Regions from separate parts of the Streptomyces sp. BBFR51 genome, predicted to be linked through region 2. Evidence: riboswitches for the same ligand, from Rfam matches in the RefSeq annotation. Region 2 holds a riboswitch; the other holds the start of a gene.
The links. Region 2 has a riboswitch for glycine ahead of gcvP (aminomethyl-transferring glycine dehydrogenase). Riboswitches for the same ligand answer to the same signal wherever they lie in the genome.

Region 1 (11,541 bases), 4.4 Mb from region 2:
CGACCGAGTAGTACGTCTTCGTCAGCACCTCGGCGCCCTGCGCGTCGTAGGCCCACAGGGTCATGCCGTTGGCGTGGTACGGAAGCGCCTTGCGGCGGTGCAGGACCATGTCGTCGTCGTAGGCGAAGGCGATCTCGTGCTCGCCGAGGAGACTGAGGCGGCCCGCGGACCTGATCGTCTCGACGCGTTCGTCGGCCGACTCCACGTCCACGGTGCGCGGTGAGTCGCCCTCCAGGCCGAGCAGCACCGCCTTGGGGGTGCCGTGGCCGTGGCCGGTGGCGCCGAGGGAGCCGTACAGCTCGGCGCGGACCGAGGTCACGGAGTCCAGCAGCTCCTCGTTGCGCAGGCGGCGGGCGAACATGCGGGCCGCGCGCATCGGGCCGACCGTGTGCGAGCTCGACGGGCCGATGCCGATCGAGAACAGGTCGAAGACCGAGATGGCCACGGGGACTCCTCAGAACGGGGGTGGTGCAGAGGGTGGTGCTTCGGGTGGGGCGCCGTGCCTGCTTGTGGCGGGCGCGGCGCCCCACCCCGGGATGCGGTGTCTACTTGTTCAGACCCGGGTACAGCGGGTGCTTGTCGGCCAGGGCCTTCACCCGGGCCTTGAGCGCCTCGGCGTCGGCGGCCCCGAAGGGAGAGGGCGCCTTCAGCGTCTCGGCGATCACGTCCGCGACCTCGGCGAAGTCCTCGGCGGTGAAGCCGCGGGTCGCCAGGGCCGGCGTGCCGATGCGCAGACCGGAGGTCACCATCGGCGGACGCGGGTCGTTCGGGACGGCGTTGCGGTTGACCGTGATGCCGACCTCGTGGAGGCGGTCCTCGGCCTGCTGTCCGTCCAGCTCGGAGTCGCGCAGGTCCACCAGGACCAGGTGGACGTCCGTGCCGCCGGTCAGGACGGAGACGCCCGCCGCCTTCGCGTCGTCCCGCACCAGGCGCTCGGCCAGGATGCGGGCACCCTCCAGCGTACGGCCCTGGCGCTCCTTGAAGTCCTCGCTCGCGGCGACCTTGAAGGCGACGGCCTTCGCGGCCACCACGTGCTCCAGCGGGCCACCCTGCTGACCGGGGAAGACAGCCGAGTTGATCTTCTTGGCCAGCTCGGCCGTGGAGAGGATCACACCGCCGCGCGGGCCGCCCAGCGTCTTGTGGGTGGTGGTCGTCACCACGTGCGCGTGCGGGACCGGGTTCGGGTGCAGGCCCGCCGCGACCAGACCGGCGAAGTGCGCCATGTCGACCATGAGGTACGCGCCGACCTCGTCGGCGACCTTGCGGAACGCGGCGAAGTCCAGCTGACGCGGGTAGGCCGACCAGCCGGCCACGATCAGCTTCGGCCGGTTCTCCTTGGCCAGGCGCTCCACCTCGGCCATGTCGACCTGGCCGTCGTCGCCGACGTGGTAGGGGACGACGTCGTAGAGCTTGCCGGAGAAGTTGATCTTCATGCCGTGGGTCAGGTGCCCGCCGTGGGCGAGGTTCAGACCCATGATCGTGTCGCCGGGCTTGAGCAGCGCGAACATCGCGGCCGCGTTGGCCTGGGCGCCCGAGTGCGGCTGGACGTTGGCGTGCTCGGCGCCGAAGAGGGCCTTGACCCGGTCGATGGCGATCTGCTCGACCACGTCGACGTGCTCGCAGCCGCCGTAGTAGCGGCGGCCTGGGTAGCCCTCGGCGTACTTGTTGGTGAGGACCGAGCCCTGGGCCTCCATGACCGCGACCGGGGCGAAGTTCTCCGAGGCGATCATCTCGAGGGTGGACTGCTGGCGGTCCAGCTCGGCGTCGACGGCCGCGGCGACGTCGGGGTCGAGCTCGTGCAGGGGTGTGTTCAGAAGCGACATGCGGTCCGTGACTCCTCAGCCGGCGGTGAAGGCGGTGTACTCGTCGGCGGAGAGCAGGTCGGCCGGCTCGTCCGTGATCCGCACCTTGAACAGCCAGCCGCCCTCGAAGGGGGCGCTGTTCACCAGCGACGGGTCGTTGACGACGTCCTCGTTGACCTCGGTGACCTCGCCGGAGACGGGGGAGTACAGGTCGGAGACCGACTTGGTGGACTCCAGTTCGCCGCAGGTCTCGCCCGCGGACACCGAGTCGCCGACCTCGGGGAGCTGCACGAAGACGACGTCACCGAGCGCGTTGGCCGCGTGCTCCGTGATGCCGACCGTCGAGGCGCCGTCCTCGGCGCCCGACAGCCACTCGTGCTCCTTGCTGTAGCGCAGCTGCTGGGGGTTGCTCATGGCCTGAATTCTCCTGTACGCGAGAAAGTCGCTGGTGAAGGGGGTGGTGGAGTGGGGTGACGGAGTGGGGTGACGGACGGGGCCGGCGCCCAGTGTCTACTTCTGGCGCTTGTAGAACGGCAGCGCCACGACCTCGTACGGCTCGTGGCTGCCCCGGATGTCCACACCGACACCCTCCGTGCCCGGTGCCGCGTGCGCGGGGTCGACGTACGCCATGGCGATCGGCTTGCCCAGCGTCGGGGACGGGGCGCCGGAGGTGACCTCGCCGACGACCTCGCCGCCGGCGACGACCCGGTACCCGGCGCGCGGGACCCGGCGGCCCTCGGCGACCAGGCCCACCAGGACGCGGGGAGGCTCCGAAGCGGCGCGCTCGGCGGCCTCGGTCAGCGCGGCACGCCCGACGAAGTCGCCCTCCTTCTCGAACTTCACCACCCGGCCGAGCCCGGCGTCGAACGGCGTCAGCGCGGTCGTCAGCTCGTTCCCGTACAGCGGCATGCCCGCCTCCAGGCGGAGCGTGTCCCGGCAGGACAGGCCGCACGCGACGAGACCGACGCCCTCGCCCGCCCGGGTCAGCGCCTCCCACAGCTCCACGGCGTGCTCCGGCTTCACGAACAGCTCGAAGCCGTCCTCGCCGGTGTAGCCGGTACGGGCGATGAGCGCCGGGACGCCGGCGACCGTGCCGGGGAGCCCGGCGTAGTACTTCAGGCCGTCCAGGTCGGCGTCGGTGAGGCTCTTGAGGATGCCGGGGGACTCGGGACCCTGGACGGCGAGCAGCGCGTAGGCGTCGCGGTCGTCGCGCACCTCGGCGTCGAAGCCGGCGGCCCGCTCGGTGAGGGCGTCCAGCACGACCTGGGCGTTGGAGGCGTTGGCCACGACCATGTATTCGGTCTCACCGAGCCGGTAGACGATCAGGTCGTCCAGGATGCCGCCGTCCTCGCGGCAGATCATGGTGTAGCGGGCCCGGCCCGGCTTCACGCTGCCGATGTTGCCGACCAGCGCGTGGTTCAGCAGTTCGGCGGCCTGCGGGCCGGTGACGGTGATCTCACCCATGTGCGAGAGGTCGAAGAGACCGGCCCGGGTGCGCACCGCGACGTGCTCCTCGCGCTCGGAGCCGTAGCGCAGCGGCATGTCCCAGCCGGCGAAGTCGGTCATCGTCGCGCCGAGCGCGCGATGCGTGGCATCCAGCGCGGTACGGCGGAGTTCGGAACTGCTCATCGGTCGGTCGTCTCCCAGGACAGGACGTGGCGAGGTCGGTCCTCCCCATCTGTCATCGGAACCTGAGAGGTTCGCCCTGGCCACCGGAGTACGGCGATCAGCGGCTTGCACCTTGGGTGGGACCGCCGTCGGGGGCGGTCCGCTTTTCAGATGTGCCTCGCCCGCGCGGTAACGGGGCCTGAGAGATTCAAGGGAGGGACTTGCTCCTTCGGCGCCCCGGCGACGGCCGGGGACTCTCCCGCGCGGATTCAAACGGCCGGTATGCAGTTGGCGCCGCCATCATTGCACGCCCGGCCGATCCCTGGGCAGAGCTGTTCTTGTAACCGGCTTGTGGCAGTAAGCGAACGAAAACGCGAGACCTGCGCATTACCTTCTCTTTACACTCGACGGGACGGGAACTCGTGAACCGCCCCAGGGGAGGACGATCACGGTGGACAGGACCACGGCGTACGCCACGACCGCGGGGCTCGCGCTGCCCAAGCAACCCGCCGCCCCGGCCCCGGAGGCGTGTGCCGAACTGCCCGCGCCCGTCGTCCGCGACCTGCGGGAGCGCGCCGGCCGCAGCCCGCACGCTCTGCTCTTCGGACCCCGGGATCTGGTGGTGATCACCGGCCTGCCCGGCAGCGGCAAGTCCACGCTGATGGAGCGCACCGTGCGCGGCCGGCGCGTCGACTCCCAGGACACCCGCGACCGCTGGGACCGCCGCATGCCGCGCCTGCTCCCGTACGGGCTCTACCGCCCCGTGGTCCGCCTCGCCCACTACGCCGGACTGCGCCGCGCGGTGCGCTCCGGCGAGGGCGTCGTCGTGCACGACTGCGGCACCCAGGCCTGGGTGCGCGGCTGGCTGGCCCGCGAGGCCCGCCGCCGGGGCGGCACCCTGCACCTGCTGCTGCTCGACGTCGCCGCCGACGAGGCCCTGGCCGGCCAGCGCGAGCGCGGCCGGGGCGTGACGCGGTACGCGTTCCTGCGGCACCGCACGGCCAACTCCCGTCTGCTGCGCGCGGTGACCGCGGGCACCCTGCCCGTCGGCTGCGCCTCGGCGATCGTCCTGGACCGCGCGGCGGCCGACACGCTCCACCGGATCGCCTTCACGGGGTGACACACCGTAGGGCCACTGGGCCGAACGGGTTAGCCTTTCAGTCACGAACAGCGGTACCAGGCAGGCGGTAGGCAGATGGACTTCCCAGGGGACCTCCCGGCGGACTTCGCCGCCGGATTCCCGGCACAGGCACACCCCCACCCGCACGGCGGGTGGCCCGGCAACGAGCTGGAGGAGGTGCTGTCCGCCTCCCTCGGCGTACCCGGCGCCGGCGGCCGCATCGTTGAGGTCCTCGGCCGCAGCTTCGTCTGGGTGCCGCTGCCGGGCGGCGGCGGCCCGCACAGCGGCCCCCTCGACCTGCCCTCCCTGGAGATCGACGGCCAGGCCTATGTGCCGGTCTTCAGCTCCGAGCAACAGCTTCGCCAGGTCGCCGGGCCGCAGATGGCTTACACCGTCGCCCCCGCCGCGGAGTTCGCCCGCGGCCTGCCCCCGCAGGTCGGCATCGCCGTGAACCCGGAGGGCGTGGTCGGCGTCCCGCTGCCGCCGCCGGCCGTGGCCGAGCTGTGCCGGGCCGGGCGCACCCAGTTGGACGGGCCCGCGTCCGGCGGCCGGGTCCGCCTCTTCGAGCCGGACTGGCAGGACGACCCGGTGGACTTCCTGGCCGCGGCCTCCGCCGAGTTCGCCGCCACCGGCGTCGTGCGCAGCGCGCGGCGCTGCCTGGCCGCCGTCGAGACCGCCGACCCGACCCTGTTCGTCGGCGTCGAACTCACCCACTGGGAGGGCGACGCCCGCGCCCTCCCCCTGGACGCCCTCGGCCGAGCCCTCACCAAGGCCCCGCCGAAGTGGCAGGTCAACCTGGTCCTCCTGGAGGCGGCCCAGGACCCGGTCTGCGACTGGATGCGGCAGAAGGTCCGGCCGTTCTACGAACTGGACTGGTAACGCCGTTCAGCGGGAGCGCCCCCGCAGGGGCGCGGGGCTGTGACATGTGCGGCTCCGCCGCGCGGGCGCGAGCAACCACGACGAAACCCGCACCCGCCAACGGACAGCACACCCCGAGCTCATAGGCACCCCGCACCCGGCGGAGCCTTAAGCTGGTTCCACAACCGGGACTTCTCGAAGGGGCGATACGCGTGAGCGCCAGCGGCACCACGACCGGGCAGGTCGAGCACATGCTGCGCCAGGTGACGCCCGGGCGCTACGACGCCTACGAGGCCCTGCTGCGCGCACTCGCCACCCCCACCTCCGGCCAGGTCTGGATGCTGCTGTGGCACGGCCAGGCCGGCTCCCCGGACGCCCAGTACGGAAACATGGAGGTCGAAGGCCACGGCTACGCGCCCTGCGTCACCTCCGCCCAGGAACTGTCCGCCAGCGGCTGGAACCGGTCGTACGAGGTGGTCGACGGTCTGGAGGTGGCCCGGGCCCTGTACCCGGACCACTACGGCCTCTGGCTCAACCCGCACGCACCCGGCGGCGGCGTCGGCATCCCCTGGCTCGACCTGCGCCGCATCGCCTCCGGCCTGGACCGTCAGGCCGCCGGGCCCCTGCGCCTGTCCGATCCGGCCATCGAGATCCCCCAGTTCTACGCCCTGCTCGCGCAGAACGCCCACCGCACCCCCGCGGTCCGCGCGCTGCGCCGCGCCTGGGTGCAGCCGGCGCTGGGGGCGCCGTATCTGGCCATCGGTCTGGACGTGTACGACACCTCCCCGCCGGCCGTCGACGCGGTGCGCGCGATGATGCAGCAGTCCGTCGGCGCGGTACCGGACGGGCTGCCGGTGTCGACGGTGGCGATGACCGACGTCCACGACCCGGTCGCCATGTGGCTGCGGGCGAACGCGCGTCCGTTCTACGACCGCGAGGCCCACGTGGCCGCCCCCGCCCAAGCTCCGGCGGGCGGGTACGGATACCCTCCGGCCGGTAGCCGGTACTGACGGACGCGGGGTCCGGCGGCCCGGTCATCAGAGGCGATCTTCGCGCGTAGATGACGGCGTAAAGCACCCTCTTGTCCCCGATGTCCCAACTCGCCCCTGTCCGGCCCCCGTTACCCACTGTCCGGATAACGGAACACCTCAAACAGCATCACGGTTGCGCATCCATTCCCCGTCAAGTCTGGCTACAGATCGCCAAAGCGTTGAAGACTCCCGCAACAAGGGGTGGATGCTCGCCTCTTTGTACGACGGACTGATCACGCCGCTACAGCGGCAAGTGCGGGCCGGCTACCGCCGGTTGAGAGGGGTCCCTGCCAGATGACGGCACCATTGCACGAGCCGACCGCGGAAGCGGCCCCGAGTGCGGCAGAGGAAGCCGCGGTCGCCGGAGCCGAGGCCAAGTCGGTACAAGGGCGCTCCCTGGGCCGGATCGCCTGGGAGCGCCTGAAGAGGGACAGGCTGGCCCTCGCGGGCGGCGTCGTGGTGCTGCTCCTCGTCCTGGTCGCCGTGCTGGCGCCCCTGATCACCTCTCTCTACGGGCAGGAGCCCAACGCCTACAACGAGGACATGATCGACCCGCTGTTCGGCACCCCCACGGGGTCCCTGGGCGGCGTCAGCGGCGAGCACTGGCTCGGCGTGGAGCCGGTCAACGGCCGTGACATCTTCGCCCGCATCGTTCACGGCGCGCGCATCTCACTGCTCGTCGGCTTCCTTTCCGCGATGGTCGCCGTGGTCATCGGCACCGTCCTCGGTGTCCTGGCCGGCTTCTTCGGCGGCTGGGTCGACTCCCTCATCAGCCGGATCATGGACGGCCTGCTGGCCTTCCCGCAGCTCCTTTTCATCATCGCGCTGGTCTCCGTGATGCCGGACTCCATGCTGGGGCTGAGCGGTACGGGCGTGCGCCTGCTCATGATGATCGTGGTCATCGGCTTCTTCGGCTGGCCCTACATCGGCCGGGTGGTCCGCGGCCAGACACTCTCGATGCGCGAGCGGGAGTACGTCGAGGCGGCGAGATCCCTGGGTGCCGGACGGTTCTACATCCTGTTCAAGGAGCTGCTGCCCAACCTGGTGGCGCCGATCATCGTCTACACGACGATGATGATCCCCACGAACATCCTCACCGAGGCGGCGCTCAGCTTCCTCGGCGTGGGCGTCAAGCCGCCCACGTCGTCCTGGGGGCAGATGCTCTCGAGCGCGATCGACTACTACAAGTCGGACCCCATGTACATGGTGGTCCCCGGTGTGGCGATCTTCATCACCGTTCTTGCCTTCAACCTCTTCGGCGACGGCGTGCGCGACGCGTTGGACCCCAAGGGCTCCCGCTGACCTGCCGTACCGCAAAGCGACCCGTGGCACCTGCACGGGGTCTCTCATCTAATCCGGAGGATCCGAGATCGTGACTACCCAACGCACCTCAGGGCGGCGCAAGCAGGCTTTGGCCGCTGCCGCAGTGGTCGCCGCGCTGCTGACCACGGCGGCGTGCGGCGGCGGCGACGACGACAGCGGCGGCGGTTCGAAGAACGGCGCGGCCGGCTTCGACGCCGCCAACAACAAGGTCGCCCAGGCCTCCGAGGCCAAGAAGGGCGGGACGCTGAAGTTCGCGAGCACGCAGGACGCCGACTCGTGGGACACCACGCGCGGCTACTACGGCTTCATGTGGGACTTCTCCCGCTACTACAGCCGCCAGCTCGTCACGAACAAGACGGAGCCGGGCGCCGCCGGTGCGGAGACGACTCCGGACCTCGCCACCGACGTCGCCAAGGTCTCGGACGACGGCAAGACCTACACGTACACCCTGCGTGACGGCGTCACCTGGGAGGACGGCAAGCCGATCACCTCCAAGGACGTCAAGTACGGCATCGAGCGCGTCTGGGCGCAGGACGTGCTGTCCGGCGGTCCGACGTACCTCAAGGAGGTGCTCGACCCCAAGGACGAGTACAAGGGCCCGTACAAGGACAAGTCCGCGGACAAGCTGGGCCTGAAGGCGATCGAGACGCCGGACGACAAGACCATCGTCTTCCACCTGCCGCAGGCCAACTCGGACTTCGAGGAGATGCTCGCGCTGACCTCGGCGTCCCCGGTCCGCCAGGACAAGGACACCAAGTCCAAGTACGGCCTGCACCCGTTCTCCTCGGGCCCGTACAAGTTCGAGTCCTACAACCCCGGCAAGGACCTGACCCTGGTCCGCAACACCGAGTGGAAGCAGGATTCGGACCCGGTCCGCAAGGCGTACCCGGACAAGGTCACGATCAAGTTCTTCACCAACGCCAACGACCTGGACGCCCGCCTGATCGCCGGCGACTACGACATCGACCTGGCCCAGACCGGTCTGTCCCCGCAGGGTCGTACCACGGCGCTGAAGGAGCACAAGGAGAACCTGGACAACCCGATCTCGGGTTACATCCGGTACGCCTCGTTCCCGCAGAACGTGAAGCCGTTCGAGAACATCCACTGCCGCAAGGCCGTGATCTACGGCGCCGACCACGTCTCGCTGCAGACCGCGCGCGGCGGCCCGATCGCCGGCGGCGACATCGGCACCAACATGCTGCCGCCCGCCGTCCCGGGCTCCGAGGGCCAGAAGTACGACCCGTACGAGATCTCCGGCGCCAACAAGAGCGGCAACGTCGAGAAGGCCAAGGAAGAGCTGAAGGCCTGCGGCAAGCCGAACGGCTTCAAGACCACCATCGCCGTCCGTAACAACAAGCCGGTCGAGGTCGCCACGGCCGAGTCCATGCAGGCCTCGCTGAAGAAGGTCGGCATCGAGGCCGAGATCGACCAGTACGACGGCTCGCAGTACGCCAGCGTCATCGGCAGCCCGACGAACGTGGCCAAGAAGGGCTACGGCATCATCATCATGGGCTGGGGCCCGGACTTCCCGTCCGTGCAGGGCTACGGTCTGCCGCTGTGGCACAGCGACTACATCCTCGACAGCGCGAACAACAACTTCGCGATGATCGACGACCCGAAGATCGACGGCCTCTTCGCCGACTACCTGAAGGCGACGGACGACGCGGGCAAGAAGAAGATCGCCACGGAGATCAACCACAAGGTGATGGAGGGCGCGTACTACCTGCCCTTCGTCTTCGAGAAGTTCATCAACTGGCGCTCCAGCAACATCGCGAACGTGTACACCACCGACGCCTACAGCGGTATGTACGACTTCGTCAACATCGGCCTGAAGAACCCCAAGAAGTAACCGGTACACCCGCCGTACGGCACGAAAGGCAGGTGAAGGCCGGCGCGGCGTGACCGCGGGCCGCCGGAAGACCTCCGGCGGCCCGCGGTACGCAGCGGGCCGCAACCCGTGCTCGCTTACCTCATCAGGCGGCTCTTCGCCGCCGCTGTGATGCTCGTGGTCATCATCCTGGTGGTCTTCGGCATCTTCTTCCTCGTCCCCAAGTGGGCGGGCGTCGACGTCGCCCTGAACTTCGTCGGCAAGCAGGCGGACCCCGCCGCTGTCGAGGGTGTGCGGGAGAAGCTGGGTCTGGCCGACCCGGTCCTCGTTCAGGCCTGGGAGTTCTTCAAGGGCATCTTCGCGGGTCGCACCTACGCGGCCGGCGGTGACGTGACCAACTGCGCCGCGCCCTGCTTCGGCTACTCCTTCAAGACCGAGCAGTCCGTCTGGCCGGTCCTGACCGAGCGTTTCCCGGTGACCCTGGCTCTCGCGCTCGGCGCCGCCGTGCTGTGGCTGATCTTCGGCGTGGCCGCCGGCGTGCTCTCCGCCCTCAAGCGCGGCACGCTGTGGGACCGCGGTGCGATGGTCGTCGCCCTGGCGGGTGTCTCCCTCCCCATCTACTTCACCGGTCTGCTCAGCCTGGCGATCTTCTCCTACGGCCTCGGCTGGATCAACGGTGAGTTCGTGCCGCTCGAGGAGAGCTTCACCGGATGGTTGGGCGGCATGATCCTGCCCTGGGTCACCCTGGCCTTCCTGTACGCCGCGATGTACGCCCGGATCACCCGCGCCACCATGCTGGAGATCCTCGGCGAGGACTACATCCGCACCGCGCGGGCCAAGGGCCTCAAGGAACAGGTCGTCATCGGCAAGCACGCGATGCGGTCCACCCTGACCCCCCTGCTCACCATGCTCGGCATGGACCTCGGCGCCCTGATGGGCGGCGCGATCCTGACCGAGACCACGTTCAGCCTGCCCGGCCTCGGCCAGAAGGTGCTGGACGCGATCAAGAACCACGACCTGCCCTTTATCCTGGGCGTCGTACTGATCACTTCTCTCGCGGTGCTGATCGCCAACCTCGTGGTGGACGTCCTGTACGCCGTGATCGACCCCCGAGTGAGGCTCGCATGACCGAACTGAGCAAGAGCGGGGCAGCGGTGGGCGAGCCCACCGCCACCTCGCCCGCGCCGACCGCCTTCCTGGAAGTACGCGACCTCAAGGTCCACTTCCCGACCGACGACGGCCTGGTCAAGTCCGTCGACGGGCTCTCCTTCCAGCTGGAGAAGGGCAAGACCCTCGGCATCGTGGGCGAGTCCGGCTCCGGCAAGTCGGTGACCTCGCTCGGCATCATGGGTCTGCACACCGCCGGCCAGTACGGCAAGCGCAAGGCGCGGATATCCGGCGAGATCTGGCTGGACGGCACCGAGCTGCTGTCCGCCGACCCCGACCACGTGCGCAGGCTGCGCGGCCGGGAGATGGCGATGATCTTCCAGGATCCGCTGTCCGCGCTGCACCCGTACTACACGATCGGGCAGCAGATCGTGGAGGCGTACCGCATCCACCACAAGGTGGACAAGAAGACCGCCAAGCGCCGCGCCGTGGAGATGCTCGACCGCGTCGGCATCCCGCAGCCGGACAAGCGGGTGGACAGCTACCCGCACGAGTTCTCCGGCGGTATGCGCCAGCGCGCGATGATCGCGATGTCGCTGGTCAACAACCCCGAGCTGCTCATCGCGGACGAGCCGACCACCGCCCTGGACGTGACCGTCCAGGCGCAGATCCTCGACCTCATCCGGGACCTGCAGAAGGAGTTCGGCTCCGCGGTCATCGTCATCACCCACGACCTGGGCGTCGTCGCCGAGCTGGCCGACGACCTCCTGGTGATGTACGGCGGCCGGTGCGTCGAGCGCGGTCCGGCGGAGAAGGTGTTCTACGAGCCCCGGCACCCCTACACCTGGGGCCTGCTCGGCTCGA
Region 2 (11,541 bases):
CAGCTTCAGCGCCCCGGCCTGCATGTCGAGGTCGATGCGGAGGGTGTCGTGGGTGATCACGGCCCGGGCCAGGTCGAGCGTCACCTCGCCCCAGGCCGAGCGGATCTCCATCCGCCGCGGCACCACCCAGCCCTCGCCGCGCCGGGTGGACGCGCCCTCCTGCTCGATGCGGACGACGTCCTTGGCCGCGGCGGCGGGGGCCGGGGCCCCGTCCGTCACGACGGGCAGGTCGGCGGTGAGGACGGCCAGCTCGCCCTGGGTGCGCGCGGTGAGTGCGGCGCCCACCCGCTCGTCCAGCTCCTCGGCGGTCAGCCGGCCGTCGCTGGCGGCGGCGCTCAGTATGTCCACGGCTCTGTCCCGGTCCGTGTGCGAGGCCCGCAGTGCGGGCGTCCCGCCGTCCTGTGAAGGCTGCACCGACATAGCTCGACCCCGATCTCCCCGGGGCGTCGTGCGCGACCACCCCACCACTGCGGCAGACTAACGCTATATCGCGTTATACCCAACGGCCAACCCCGCGTCCGGCGTTCCCCTCCCCCGGCCTATCGTGACCGGCATGCAGTCCTACACGATCGGCCAGGCGGCACGGCTGCTCGGCGTCAGCCCGGACACCGCCCGCCGCTGGGCCGACGCGGGCCGGTTCACCACCCAGCGTGACGAGGGCGGGCGGCGCGTCGTCGACGGGCGCGACCTGGCCGCCTTCTCGGTCGAACTCGCCCGCTCGGGTGGCGCCGACGCGGACACCCCGTACACCTCGGTCCGCAACGCCTTCCCGGGGATCGTGACCGCGATCAAGCTCGGCGACGTCGCCGCCCAGGTCGAGATCCAGGCCGGCCCGCACCGGCTCGTCTCCCTGCTGACCCGGGAGGCGGTGGAGGAACTCGGCCTGGAGGTCGGCATGGAGGCCACCGCCCGGGTGAAGTCGACGAATGTCCATATCGACAGAACCTGACCGGACGCCCGGCGTGGCCGGAGCCGCGTGCACCTCACCGGAGCGGGCGACGGCCCAAGACGACGCAGACGCGCGCATGCCCGGCGCAAGGCTTCCACCGGGCTACGGTGCCCTCATGAGCCTGAGCATCCGCAACCAGCTCCCCGGCACCGTCACCGCCGTCACCCCGGGCGAGGCCATGGCGACGGTCGGGATCCGCCTCTCCGGCGGCCAGGACCTCACCGCGGCGATCACCCGGGACGCCGCCGAGGACCTGGCTCTCGCCGCCGGCACCGCCGTCCGGGCCCTGGTGAAGTCCACGGAAGTCGCCCTGGCCACCGGGCCCGTCGAGGGCCTGTCCATCCGCAACCGGCTCCCCGGTACGGTCACCGCTCTCACCACCGGCGCCGCGATGGCCTCCGTCGCGGTCGCCGTCGAGGGCGCCGAGCTGACCGCCGCCATCACCAGGGAGGCCGCCGACGACCTGGGCCTGGCCGTCGGCGTTCCGGTCGTCGCGCTGGTCAAGGCGACCGAGGTGTCCCTCGCGACCGCCTGACACGAGAAGAGGCTCCGTCCGGGCCTGCGCCCGCACGGAGCCTCTCTGCTACGGGACTCAGTCCTCGTACGCGTCCAGCGGCGGGCAGGAGCAGACGAGGTTCCGGTCGCCGAAGGCCTGGTCGATGCGGCGCACCGGCGGCCAGTACTTGTCGGCGGCGGACACCCCGGCCGGGAAGACGGCCTCCTCGCGGGTGTACGCGTGGTCCCACTCGCCGCCCAGCGCACCGGCGGTGTGCGGTGCGTTGCGCAACGGGTTGTCGTCCTCCGACCAGGCGCCGGAGCCGACCTTCTCGATCTCCGCGCGGATGGCGATCATCGCCTCGCAGAACCGGTCGAGCTCGGCCAGGTCCTCGGACTCGGTCGGCTCGATCATCAGCGTGCCGGCCACCGGGAAGGACATCGTCGGCGCGTGGAAGCCGTAGTCGATCAGGCGCTTGGCCACGTCGTCGACGCTCACGCCGGTCGCCTTGGTCAGCGGGCGCAGATCGATGATGCACTCGTGCGCGACCAGCCCGCCGGGGCCGTTGTAGAGCACCGGGAAGTGCGGCTCCAGGCGCTTGGCGATGTAGTTGGCGGACAGCACGGCCACCTGCGTGGCGCGCTTGAGTCCCTCGCCGCCCATCAGCCGGACGTACGACCACGAGATCGGCAGGATGCCGGCCGAGCCCCACGGCGCCGCCGAGATCGGGCCGACACCGGTCTGCGGACCGGCCGCGGGCTGCAGCGGGTGGTTGGGCAGGTACGGCGCCAGGTGCGACCGTACGGCCACGGGGCCGACGCCGGGACCGCCGCCGCCGTGCGGGATGCAGAACGTCTTGTGCAGGTTCAGGTGGGAGACGTCGCCGCCGAAGTGGCCGGGCTTGGCGAGGCCGACGAGGGCGTTGAGGTTGGCGCCGTCCACGTAGACCTGACCGCCCGCGTCGTGCACCCGGGCGCAGATGTCGGCGACGTGCTCCTCGAACACGCCGTGCGTGGAGGGGTAGGTGATCATCAGCACGGCGAGCTCGTCGCGGTGCTTCTCGATCTTGGCGCGCAGGTCCTCGACGTCGATCTCGCCGTCCTCGGCGGTCTTGACGACGACGACCTTCATGCCGGCCATCACGGCGCTGGCGGCGTTGGTGCCGTGCGCGGAGGACGGGATGAGGCAGACGGTGCGCTGCTCGTCGCCGTTGGCCCGGTGGTAGCCGCGTACGGCCAGCAGGCCCGCGAACTCGCCCTGCGACCCCGCGTTCGGCTGGAGCGACACCTTGTCGTACCCGGTGACCTCGGCGAGCCGCTCCTCCAGCTCACGGATGAGGGTCAGGTAGCCCTGCGCCTGCTCGGCGGGTGCGAAGGGGTGCAGCGCGCCGAACTCGGGCCAGGTGACCGGTTCCATCTCGGTGGTCGCGTTGAGCTTCATCGTGCAGGAGCCCAGCGGGATCATGCCCCGGTCCAGCGCGTAGTCCCGGTCGGCGAGGCGGCGCAGGTAGCGCAGCATCGCGGTCTCGGAGCGGTGCTGGTGGAAGACGGGGTGGGTCAGGAAGTCGTCGGTGCGCAGCAGCGCCTCGGGCAGCGTCTCCCCGGTCTCCGCGTCCAGCGACTCGATGTCGCCCTCCACGCCGAAGGCGTGCCACACGCCACCGACCTGGGCGCGCGTGGTGGTCTCGTCGCAGGCGAACGACACGTGGTCGGCGTCGACGAGCCGGAGGTTGACGCCGTTCCCGCGGGCGGCGTGGACGACCTCTGCGGCCCTGCCGGGCACCCGCGCGGTGACCGTGTCGAAGTAGGAGCCGTGGACGATCTCCACGCCGTCGGCGGCGAGCCCCGCGGCGATGACGGAGGCGTAGCGGTGGGTGCGCCGGGCGATCGCCCGCAGGCCCTCCGGCCCGTGGTACACGGCGTACATGCCGGCCATGACGGCGAGCAGCACCTGCGCGGTGCAGATGTTGCTGGTGGCCTTCTCGCGGCGGATGTGCTGCTCGCGGGTCTGCAGGGCCAGCCGGTAGGCCTTGTTGCCGTCGGCGTCCACGGAGACGCCGACCAGGCGGCCGGGGAGGCTGCGGGCGAACTTCTCGTGCACGGCCATGTAGCCGGCGTGCGGCCCGCCGAAGCCCATCGGCACACCGAAGCGCTGGGTGGTGCCCACCGCGATGTCCGCGCCCAGCTCGCCGGGCGAGGTGAGCAGCGTGAGGGCGAGCAGGTCGGCGGAGACGGTGACGAGCGCGCCGAGTTCGTGCGCCCGGTCGACGACCGGCTTGATGTCACGGACGGCACCGGAGGCGCCCGGGTACTGGATCAGGACGCCGTTGATCTCCCGCTCGGCCACCTCGGCGGGGATGCCCGCGCTCAGGTCGGCGACGACGACCTCGACGCCGGTCGGCTCCGCACGGGTCCTTATCACGGCGACGGTCTGCGGCAGGGCGTCCGAGTCGACCAGGAACAGGCCCTTCTTGTTCTTGCCCATGCGCCGGGAGAGCGCCATCGCCTCGGCGGCGGCGGTGCCCTCGTCGAGCAGCGAGGCACCGGAGGTGGGCAGACCGGTGAGCTCGGCGACCATGGTCTGGAAGTTGAGCAGCGCCTCGAGGCGGCCCTGGGAGATCTCCGGCTGGTAGGGCGTGTACGCCGTGTACCAGGACGGGTTCTCCATGACGTTGCGCAGGATGACCGGCGGGGTGAAGGTGCCGTAGTAGCCGAGGCCGATCATGGAGTCGAGGACCTGGTTGCGGTCGGCCAGTGAACGCAGCTCGGCCAGCACCTGGGCCTCGGAGCGGGCGCCCGGCAGGTCCAGCGCGTCGGCGTTCTTGATCACATCCGGCACCGCGGCGGCCGTCAGCTCGTCGAGCGAACCGTAACCGACCTGCGCGAGCATCTTGGCCCGGGCCTCGTGGTCGGGGCCGATGTGGCGCTGCTCGAAGGGCATTGCCTGTTCGAGTTCGGAGAGCGGAGTGCGGTGGGCGGTCATTGCGGAGGCCTCCTGGTCTGACGACCTTCGAGGGGCACCACGGCGCGGGTACCCGGACGGCCTCCCCCTCTGTCATCTCAACCTGAGAGCTTCACCGGGCGAGCCCGAGGGCCCTCCCGGCTTTCACCGTCGGTGAGAGCGGAAGCCGTCGACACCCGCCCTGCTTTCCAGAGTGACCTCGTCCGTGCGGTACGTGAGCCTGAGAGATTCCGGGGAGGATTTGCTCCTTCGGCGCCTCCGATGGTGTTCGGAGGACTCTCCCGCGCGGGGTCAGCAGCCGTTTGCCAGCGTACCAGCGAGGCCGCCGCACGGACTTCGAGTGGCCGAGCGGCCACATGTGCTCTTTTGTAGTACTTACGGATGATTAGGCGGCTGGTGTGCGACCCCAGTGCGGCCCAGTGGTGCGATCAAGTGGAGGGCCCCGTGCGTACTGACATCGATCCGCGGAACCTGATCGGCCGCAAGGCGTTCGACCGCGACGGCACCAGGATCGGCACCGTGGACGAGGTCTACCTCGACGATGCCACCGGCGTCCCCGAGTGGGCGGCCATACGAACGGGACTCTTCAGCCGGGACGCCTTCGTCCCCCTGGAGCCCAGCGAGCTGGTCGACGGCACCCTGCGCGTGCCCTTCGACCGGGCCCTGATCAAGGAGGCGCCCGACTTCGGCGTCGGCCGCCACCTCTCACCGGAACAGGAACTCCAGCTCTACCACCACTACGGCCTGGACGTGGCGGCCCCTCCCCCGCCCCCCGACCACGACTTCGGCAAGCTGGCCGGCAAGGGCAACGAGGACAACTGACACACCGTCCCTCCGTCACCCATCACCGGGCCACCGGCCTCGCGGGCCCGGCCTCCCCGGGTCTTCGTGCCGCGCGCGCGACCAGCGGCAGCGGATCCGCCGGGGTCAGCTCCGGGTCGTCCACCGCAAAGGTCCGCACCCGGCCGGTCGGCGAGTACGGCGTCTCGAACCGCACGGTGACCCGCCCGAGACCGCTGCCCTGCACCCACCCGTGCCCGTGCTCCACGTGCCGCACGTCGTGCCCCGACGGCCATCGACGCTCGGTGGGGGACGGCTGCTGCTCCTCGGCGGGATCTGTCTCTGGCTCCTCGGCCGGTTCCTCGGCCAGCTCCCCCGCCGCCTGCGCGAACAGGTCCTCCTGTGTGTAGTCGGCGAGCCCGCTGACACCCACCCCGAGCAGCCGCACGCCGCCCGTGGTGTCCACCGAGTCCAGCAGCCGGGCGGCCGCCTCCCGCACCACCGCCGGGTCGTCGGTTGGGCCGCGCAGCGTCTCGGAGCGGGTCAGCGTGGAGAAGTCGTACCTGCGCACCTTGAGCACGATGGTCCGCCCGGACAGACCGGACCCGCGCAGCCGCCGCACGCACCGGTCCGCCAGGCGCCCCACCTCGACGCCGACGCGCACCCGGTCGTGGATGTCCACGTCGTAGGTGTCCTCGACCGACACCGACTTGGTCTCCCGCTCGGCCACCACGGGCCGCTCGTCACGGGCCAGCGCCATGGCGTACAGCGCGTGGCCGTGCGCCTTGCCCAGCAGCCGCACCAGCTCGTCCTCGCCCGCCTCGGCGATCTCGCCGACCGTGGTGATCCCCGCCCGGCGCAGGTGGTCCCCCGTGGCCGGTCCCACCCCGGGCAGCGTCCGCACGGTCATCGGCTCCAGCATCGCCCGCTCCGTCCCCGGCGGGATGAGGACCAGTCCGTCGGGCTTGGCCTCTTCCGAGGCGATCTTGGCGAGCATCTTGGAGGCTGCCAGTCCCACCGACCCGGTGAGGCCGGTGACGGTACGGATGTCCGTGCGCAGCTTCGCTCCGGCCAGCCGCGCGGACGCCGCGTCCCAGGCCGTCCCGCCGGCCTCCAGGTCCACGAAGGCCTCGTCCAGGCTCAGCGGCTCCACCAGCGGCGACAGCTCCCCCAGCAGCCGCATCACCTGCTCGCTGATCGACCGGTACAGCTCGAAGCGAGGAACGAGGTAGGCGGCGTGGGGCGCGAGCCGACGGGCCTGGCCCATGGGCATCGCGGAGTGCACACCGAACACCCGCGCCTCGTACGAGCAGGTGGCGACCACGCCGCGTGGTCCGAGGCCGCCCACGACGACGGCCTTCCCGCGCAGGCTCGGCTTGGACGCCTGCTCCACCGAGGCGAAGAAGGCATCCATGTCGAGATGCAGGATCGTGGGCGCGGTTCTCACATCTCCGATGCTGCCCTACGCCACTGACAATGCGGCCGGACGGCGGTCGGAAGGCGTCCGCCGGAGCGGCGGTGGATCAGACCGCCCTGTTGCGCCGCCGTGCCAGCTCGTCCGCCGGATTGTGCCCGACCAGGGTCTCCCCCGTGTCGATCCGCTCCCCGTGAAGCTGCGACAGGGCGCTCTCCACGTCCCGCCACACCACGCCGACCGCGATACCGAAGATGCCCTGACCGCCCTGCAGCAGGGCGTGCACCTCGTCGGGCGAGGTGCACTCGTAGACGGTGGCGCCGTCGCTCATCAGCGTCATCCGCTCCAGGTCGCAAAAACCGCGCTCCCTCAGATGCTGGACGGTGGTGCGGATGTTCTGCAGTGACACCCCGGTGTCGAGGAAGCGCTTGACGATCTTCAGCACGACCACGTCGCGGAAGCTGTACAGGCGCTGCGTACCGGAACCGTGCGCGGGCCGCACGCTGGGCTCGACGAGCCCCGTGCGGGCCCAGTAGTCGAGTTGCCGGTAGGTGATACCGGCGGCCGCGCAGGCCGTCGGCCCGCGATAGCCGATCTGCTCGGACGCCATGGACGTCGCCCCTCCGCTGGTCGGCACGACTGCCGGTCGCCGCAGACCCGGATCGGCCGCGCCACCGTGCTGGGGATGGCCCCCGCTCGTGCGGAGCCGAGAGCCCGGGGGAGGGTACGGACCGCCTGCCCCGAGGCTGTGCCCGGGGCCACCCCCAGCCGTACCGTCGCCGCTGATTCTCACGCCGACCTCCGTCCTTGACCTGCCTCCTCGAAGGTAGGCAGTCACCAAGGGTGCGTCAACGATCGCCACACTCGGCACGCCGAGTGATAATCACCCTACGAGTGGTTTCCCGTGCCCTGTCTCGGGGAAAGGCTAGCCGAATGTGTCCGGCCGGGGGCCGTACGGCGCCCCGACCCACATCGGCCCGCGCGTCTCACTGGTTGCTGGTCCCGAAGTCCTCGGGCGAGATCTGGTCGAGGAACTCGCGGAACTTCTCCACCTCGTCCTCCTGCTCGTCCGGGATGGCGATACCGGCGTCGTCGAGGACCGTGTCACTGCCGTAGATCGGTGTACCGGTGCGCAGGGCCAGCGCTATGGCGTCGGACGGCCTGGCACTGACCTCGACCCCGCTCGCGAAGACCAGCTCGGCGTAGAAGACCCCGTCGCGCAGGTCGGTGATGCGTACCTCGGTGAGCTCCTGGCCGACGGCTTCCAGCACGTCCTTGAACAGGTCGTGGGTCAGCGGCCGTGCGGGAGCCATGCCCTGCTGGGCGAAGGCGATCGCCGTCGCCTCCCCCGGTCCGATCCAGATGGGAAGGTAACGGTCGCCTCCCACCTCGCGCAGCAGCACGATCGGTTGGTTGGAGGGCATCTCGACCCGGACACCTACGACATCGAGCTCGTTCACACAGCAACCCTAGGCCGTGCCCGGGACGTTTGGGTAGTCGGGCCGGGATCGGGTGGGCGATCCGGGTCTGCGGACACGTCCGATTCAGGGCAGCCGCACGCCGAGGGCGGTCTGCACCAGCGCCGCGTGCAGCTGCACCGCCAGCCCCGCCAGCTCCTTGGTGCGGGCTTGTGCGTGTGCCCTGGTCTGGGGGTTGCGGTGGCGCTTCAACGGGGCCACCACCTGGTCCACGAGTCCGGCGTCCCGGTCGGCGGCGGCCTTCATCACCCGCAGGTGCCTCGGTTCGATCCCGAACCGCCCCAGCTGCACCACCAGCGACGCCACGGTGACCGCCTCGGCGTCGTACGCCCCGTCGGGCAGTGGGGCGAGGAGTCCGTACGACTCCCACTCCTTCAGTTCCCGGTCGTCGATTCCGGCCGTGGCGAGCAGCTCGTCCCGCCCGATCCTGGCCACCGTCGGGCTCTCGGCGGGCTCCGCTACGGTCTCCCCGTCACGCTGGCGACCGACCCTCGGCAGCGCCACGGCCTCGCCGCGCTCCACGGCGTCCAGGTGCTCACGGATCACCTTGAGGGGCAGATAGTGGTCCCGCTGCATGCGCAGCACCTCGGCGAGGCGCTCGACGTCGTGCGCGCTGAACTTGCGGTACCCGGCCGGGGTCCGCCGCGGCTCGACGAGGCCCTCCGACTCCAGGAAGCGGATCTTGGAGATGGTGATGTCGGGGAACTCGTCACGCAGCGCGTTCAGCACTGCGCCGATGCTCATCAGCCCACTGTCCGTGGCGGCGGCGCCTTGCCCGGCGCCGCCGCTCGGTGTTTGAAGCATGGACCTTCCCTGGAGGTTCCCCGGGCGGGAGGCCCGGGGGCGGGTCAGTAACCCCGCTGGCTCGCGTAGAACACCAGCCGGTACTTGCCGATCTGCACCTCGTCACCGTTCGACAGGGCGACCTGGTCGATGCGCTCCCGGTTGACGTACGTGCCGTTCAGGCTGCCGACGTCGGCGACCGTGAACGAACCGTCGGGACCGCGGCGGAACTCCACGTGCCGGCGCGAGACCGTCACGTCGTCCAGGAAGATGTCGCTCTGCGGGTGGCGTCCTGCGGTGGTCAGCTCGCCGTCCAGCAGGAAGCGGCTGCCCGAGTTCGGACCGCGGCGCACGACCAGGAGCGCTGAGCCCAGCGGCAGCGCGTCCACGGCGGCCTGCGCCTCGGGAGAGAGTGCCGGCATCGCCGTCTGGCCGGTGACCTCGGCGTCGTACGCCTCCAGACCGGAGATGGAGATCGTGGAGGTCGTCTCGGACGCACGCTCCGGAACCGCCCCGGCACGCAGCGGCGCCCCGCAGTTGGAGCAGAAGCGGCTGTTCTCCGCGTTGCGGTTACCGCACCTCGTACACACCAGGGCCGACATGGACGGATCCTCCTGCCGCGGCTGCCCCGCCGGGGCGTTCGACGCGTACGGGCCGGGGGCAAAACCTCCACCCGTACCTGAGGTTGACGGTTGGCCGAAACCTATGCCGCCGGACTGTGCGGGGTCAACAGACGGCGCGCCCTGACCACTGGGAATGTCACCGCCCGGACCAGCCACCTGGTCCCGGAACATCGGGCGTCGGCCCTCCGCGTCGGGCTGCGCGCGATGGCGAGCGGTCGCGTTGTCGCTACCCTCTCGCGCGCTCTTGCCGAACAACTTCGCAAACAACTTCACGGGCGATTCCCCTTGACCGAAACAGACCCGCCCGTGGGGCAGGACGAACCCTTACCGAACGTACTGGTCGACCCGGACACCTTCACAACGTCCGTCTCCACCAGACAGTTTCCACCACGCACCACCCAATCGGTGCGCCGACCCCCCGCAACCTCATGCCCTCGCCGGACGCCCACCATGCACCGCCGGTTCACTGGGAGGACGACCGAGCGTAGTCAGGCCGCTTCGCCGCTCGCAAGGCGTCCACAACGATCTTGCTCGACCGCTCAACAGTAACGGTGGCCTGTTCCTTCTCCAGAGTCTGCACCACGCCTCCAGGAATGTTGAGAGCCGGTTCGAGGTCCTGCGGCTTGCCGATGACCTGGAAACGATAGGGCGCGTTGATCTTGTTCCCGTCGACGCTCACGGACTTGTCGGCGTCCGCGAGGTACGTGCCCGCGACGACCCGTACGCCGTTCACCTGGATCGCCTCCGCACCCGCGGCGCGCAGCTCCTGGATCGCGTCGAGCAGCATGTCCGCCTCGACCGTCCCCTTCGTGTCCTCGATCGTCACCGTGATGCCGGGCCCCTGCGCGGCCACGGTGCCCGCGAGAATGCCCAGTTGCCGCTCCTTCTCCAGCGTCTGCTTGCGGGCCTCCTCCGCCTGGTCGGAGCTGTTCTCCAGCTCGTCGCGCTGCTTCTCGAGGCCCTGCTTCTCGTCTTCAAGACGCTGAGTACGGTCGTCCAGTTCATCGAGGATGCGGACCAGATCCTCCTGCCGGGCGCCACGCAGCGCGCTGTCGCTGTCACTGTTGGACGCCACCTGGACCGCGAGCCCGAAACCCAGCCCGAACAGGAGCAGGGCGACGATGAGTTGCGCCCTAGTGAGGCGCGGCGGCCACAGCCCCTTCAGCAGCCGCTGCCTGCCGGTCGCTCCTGGCTGCCCATCCGCCGGGGCGTCACCCCCCGCCGTGTCCGCGGCCGGGGACTCCGACGGCGCCACTTCCTCGGGCAGCTCCTTGCGGAGTCGGTTCGCGGGCTGCTCGTCGTGGTCGCTCATCCGCCTCACGCCCGGAAGACGTGGCGTCGGATCGCCGCGGCGTTGGAGAAGATGCGGATGCCGAGGACGACCACGACACCGGTGGACAGCTGGGCACCGACGCCCAACTTGTCGCCGAGGAACACGATCAGTGCGGCCACGACCACGTTCGACAGGAACGACACCACGAAGACCTTGTCGTCGAAGATGCCGTCGAGCATGGCCCGCAGACCACCGAAGACGGCGTCCAGCGCCGCCACGACGGCGATCGGCAGATACGGCTCCACGGCCGCCGGCACCTCGGGCCGGACCAACAATCCGGCCACGACTCCCACGACGAGGCCCAGTACGGCGATCACGATGTGCCCTTCTCGGTTATCGGCTGTGCTGTACGTACGATCACGCTCGGTGCGGCCGGCAGCTTGAGGTCGTCCGCGACGGAGATGGCGGTCCGGATGCCGTAGTTCTCCTGGAGGGCGTGCAGGTAAAGACCGTCGGCGCTGTCCTGGAACGTGCTGCTCAGCCGCTCGCCATCGCCCACCGCGAGCACCGTGTACGGCGGCACCAGCGGCCTGTTGTCGACCAGTATCGCGTCACCGGCGGCCCGGATCGCCGACAGGGCGGTCAGACGCTGTCCGTTGATGGTGATCGCCTCGGCGCCCGACTCCCACAGCCCGTTGACCACGCGCTGCATGTCCCGGTCCCGCACCCGGCCCGTGTCGGAGAACCCGGACGTGCCGCGCGGCTGCCCGTCACCGCCCGTGCC

Region 1: linked by a shared signal. The riboswitch ahead of gcvT (glycine cleavage system aminomethyltransferase GcvT) and the one ahead of gcvP (aminomethyl-transferring glycine dehydrogenase) in region 2 are both predicted to bind glycine.

The regions. Positions count from the first base shown of each region.
Region 1 is NZ_CP172448.1:5,933,161-5,944,701, forward strand. It holds gene ACGH7X_RS27245 (L-serine ammonia-lyase) at 1-445, opposite strand, end outside; gene glyA (serine hydroxymethyltransferase) at 546-1,823, opposite strand; gene gcvH (glycine cleavage system protein GcvH) at 1,839-2,216, opposite strand; gene gcvT (glycine cleavage system aminomethyltransferase GcvT) at 2,313-3,431, opposite strand; glycine riboswitch at 3,588-3,682, opposite strand; gene ACGH7X_RS27265 (AAA family ATPase) at 3,862-4,530, shown strand; gene ACGH7X_RS27270 (enhanced serine sensitivity protein SseB) at 4,606-5,409, shown strand; gene ACGH7X_RS27275 (enhanced serine sensitivity protein SseB C-terminal domain-containing protein) at 5,601-6,398, shown strand; gene ACGH7X_RS27280 (ABC transporter permease) at 6,714-7,721, shown strand; gene ACGH7X_RS27285 (ABC transporter substrate-binding protein) at 7,792-9,591, shown strand; gene ACGH7X_RS27290 (ABC transporter permease) at 9,700-10,698, shown strand; gene ACGH7X_RS27295 (ABC transporter ATP-binding protein) at 10,695-11,541, shown strand, end outside.
Region 2 is NZ_CP172448.1:1,502,778-1,514,318, forward strand. It holds gene ACGH7X_RS06765 (DUF1707 domain-containing protein) at 1-420, opposite strand, end outside; gene ACGH7X_RS06770 (molybdopterin-binding protein) at 554-949, shown strand; gene ACGH7X_RS06775 (molybdopterin-binding protein) at 1,065-1,484, shown strand; gene gcvP (aminomethyl-transferring glycine dehydrogenase) at 1,542-4,427, opposite strand; glycine riboswitch at 4,605-4,700, opposite strand; gene ACGH7X_RS06785 (PRC-barrel domain-containing protein) at 4,851-5,228, shown strand; gene ACGH7X_RS06790 (DNA polymerase IV) at 5,251-6,633, opposite strand; gene ACGH7X_RS06795 (MerR family transcriptional regulator) at 6,710-7,210, opposite strand; gene ACGH7X_RS06800 (bifunctional nuclease family protein) at 7,587-8,060, opposite strand; gene ACGH7X_RS06805 (MerR family transcriptional regulator) at 8,145-8,882, opposite strand; gene ACGH7X_RS06810 (FHA domain-containing protein) at 8,927-9,463, opposite strand; gene ACGH7X_RS06815 (DUF881 domain-containing protein) at 9,948-10,796, opposite strand; gene ACGH7X_RS06820 (small basic family protein) at 10,802-11,134, opposite strand; gene ACGH7X_RS06825 (DUF881 domain-containing protein) at 11,131-11,541, opposite strand, start outside.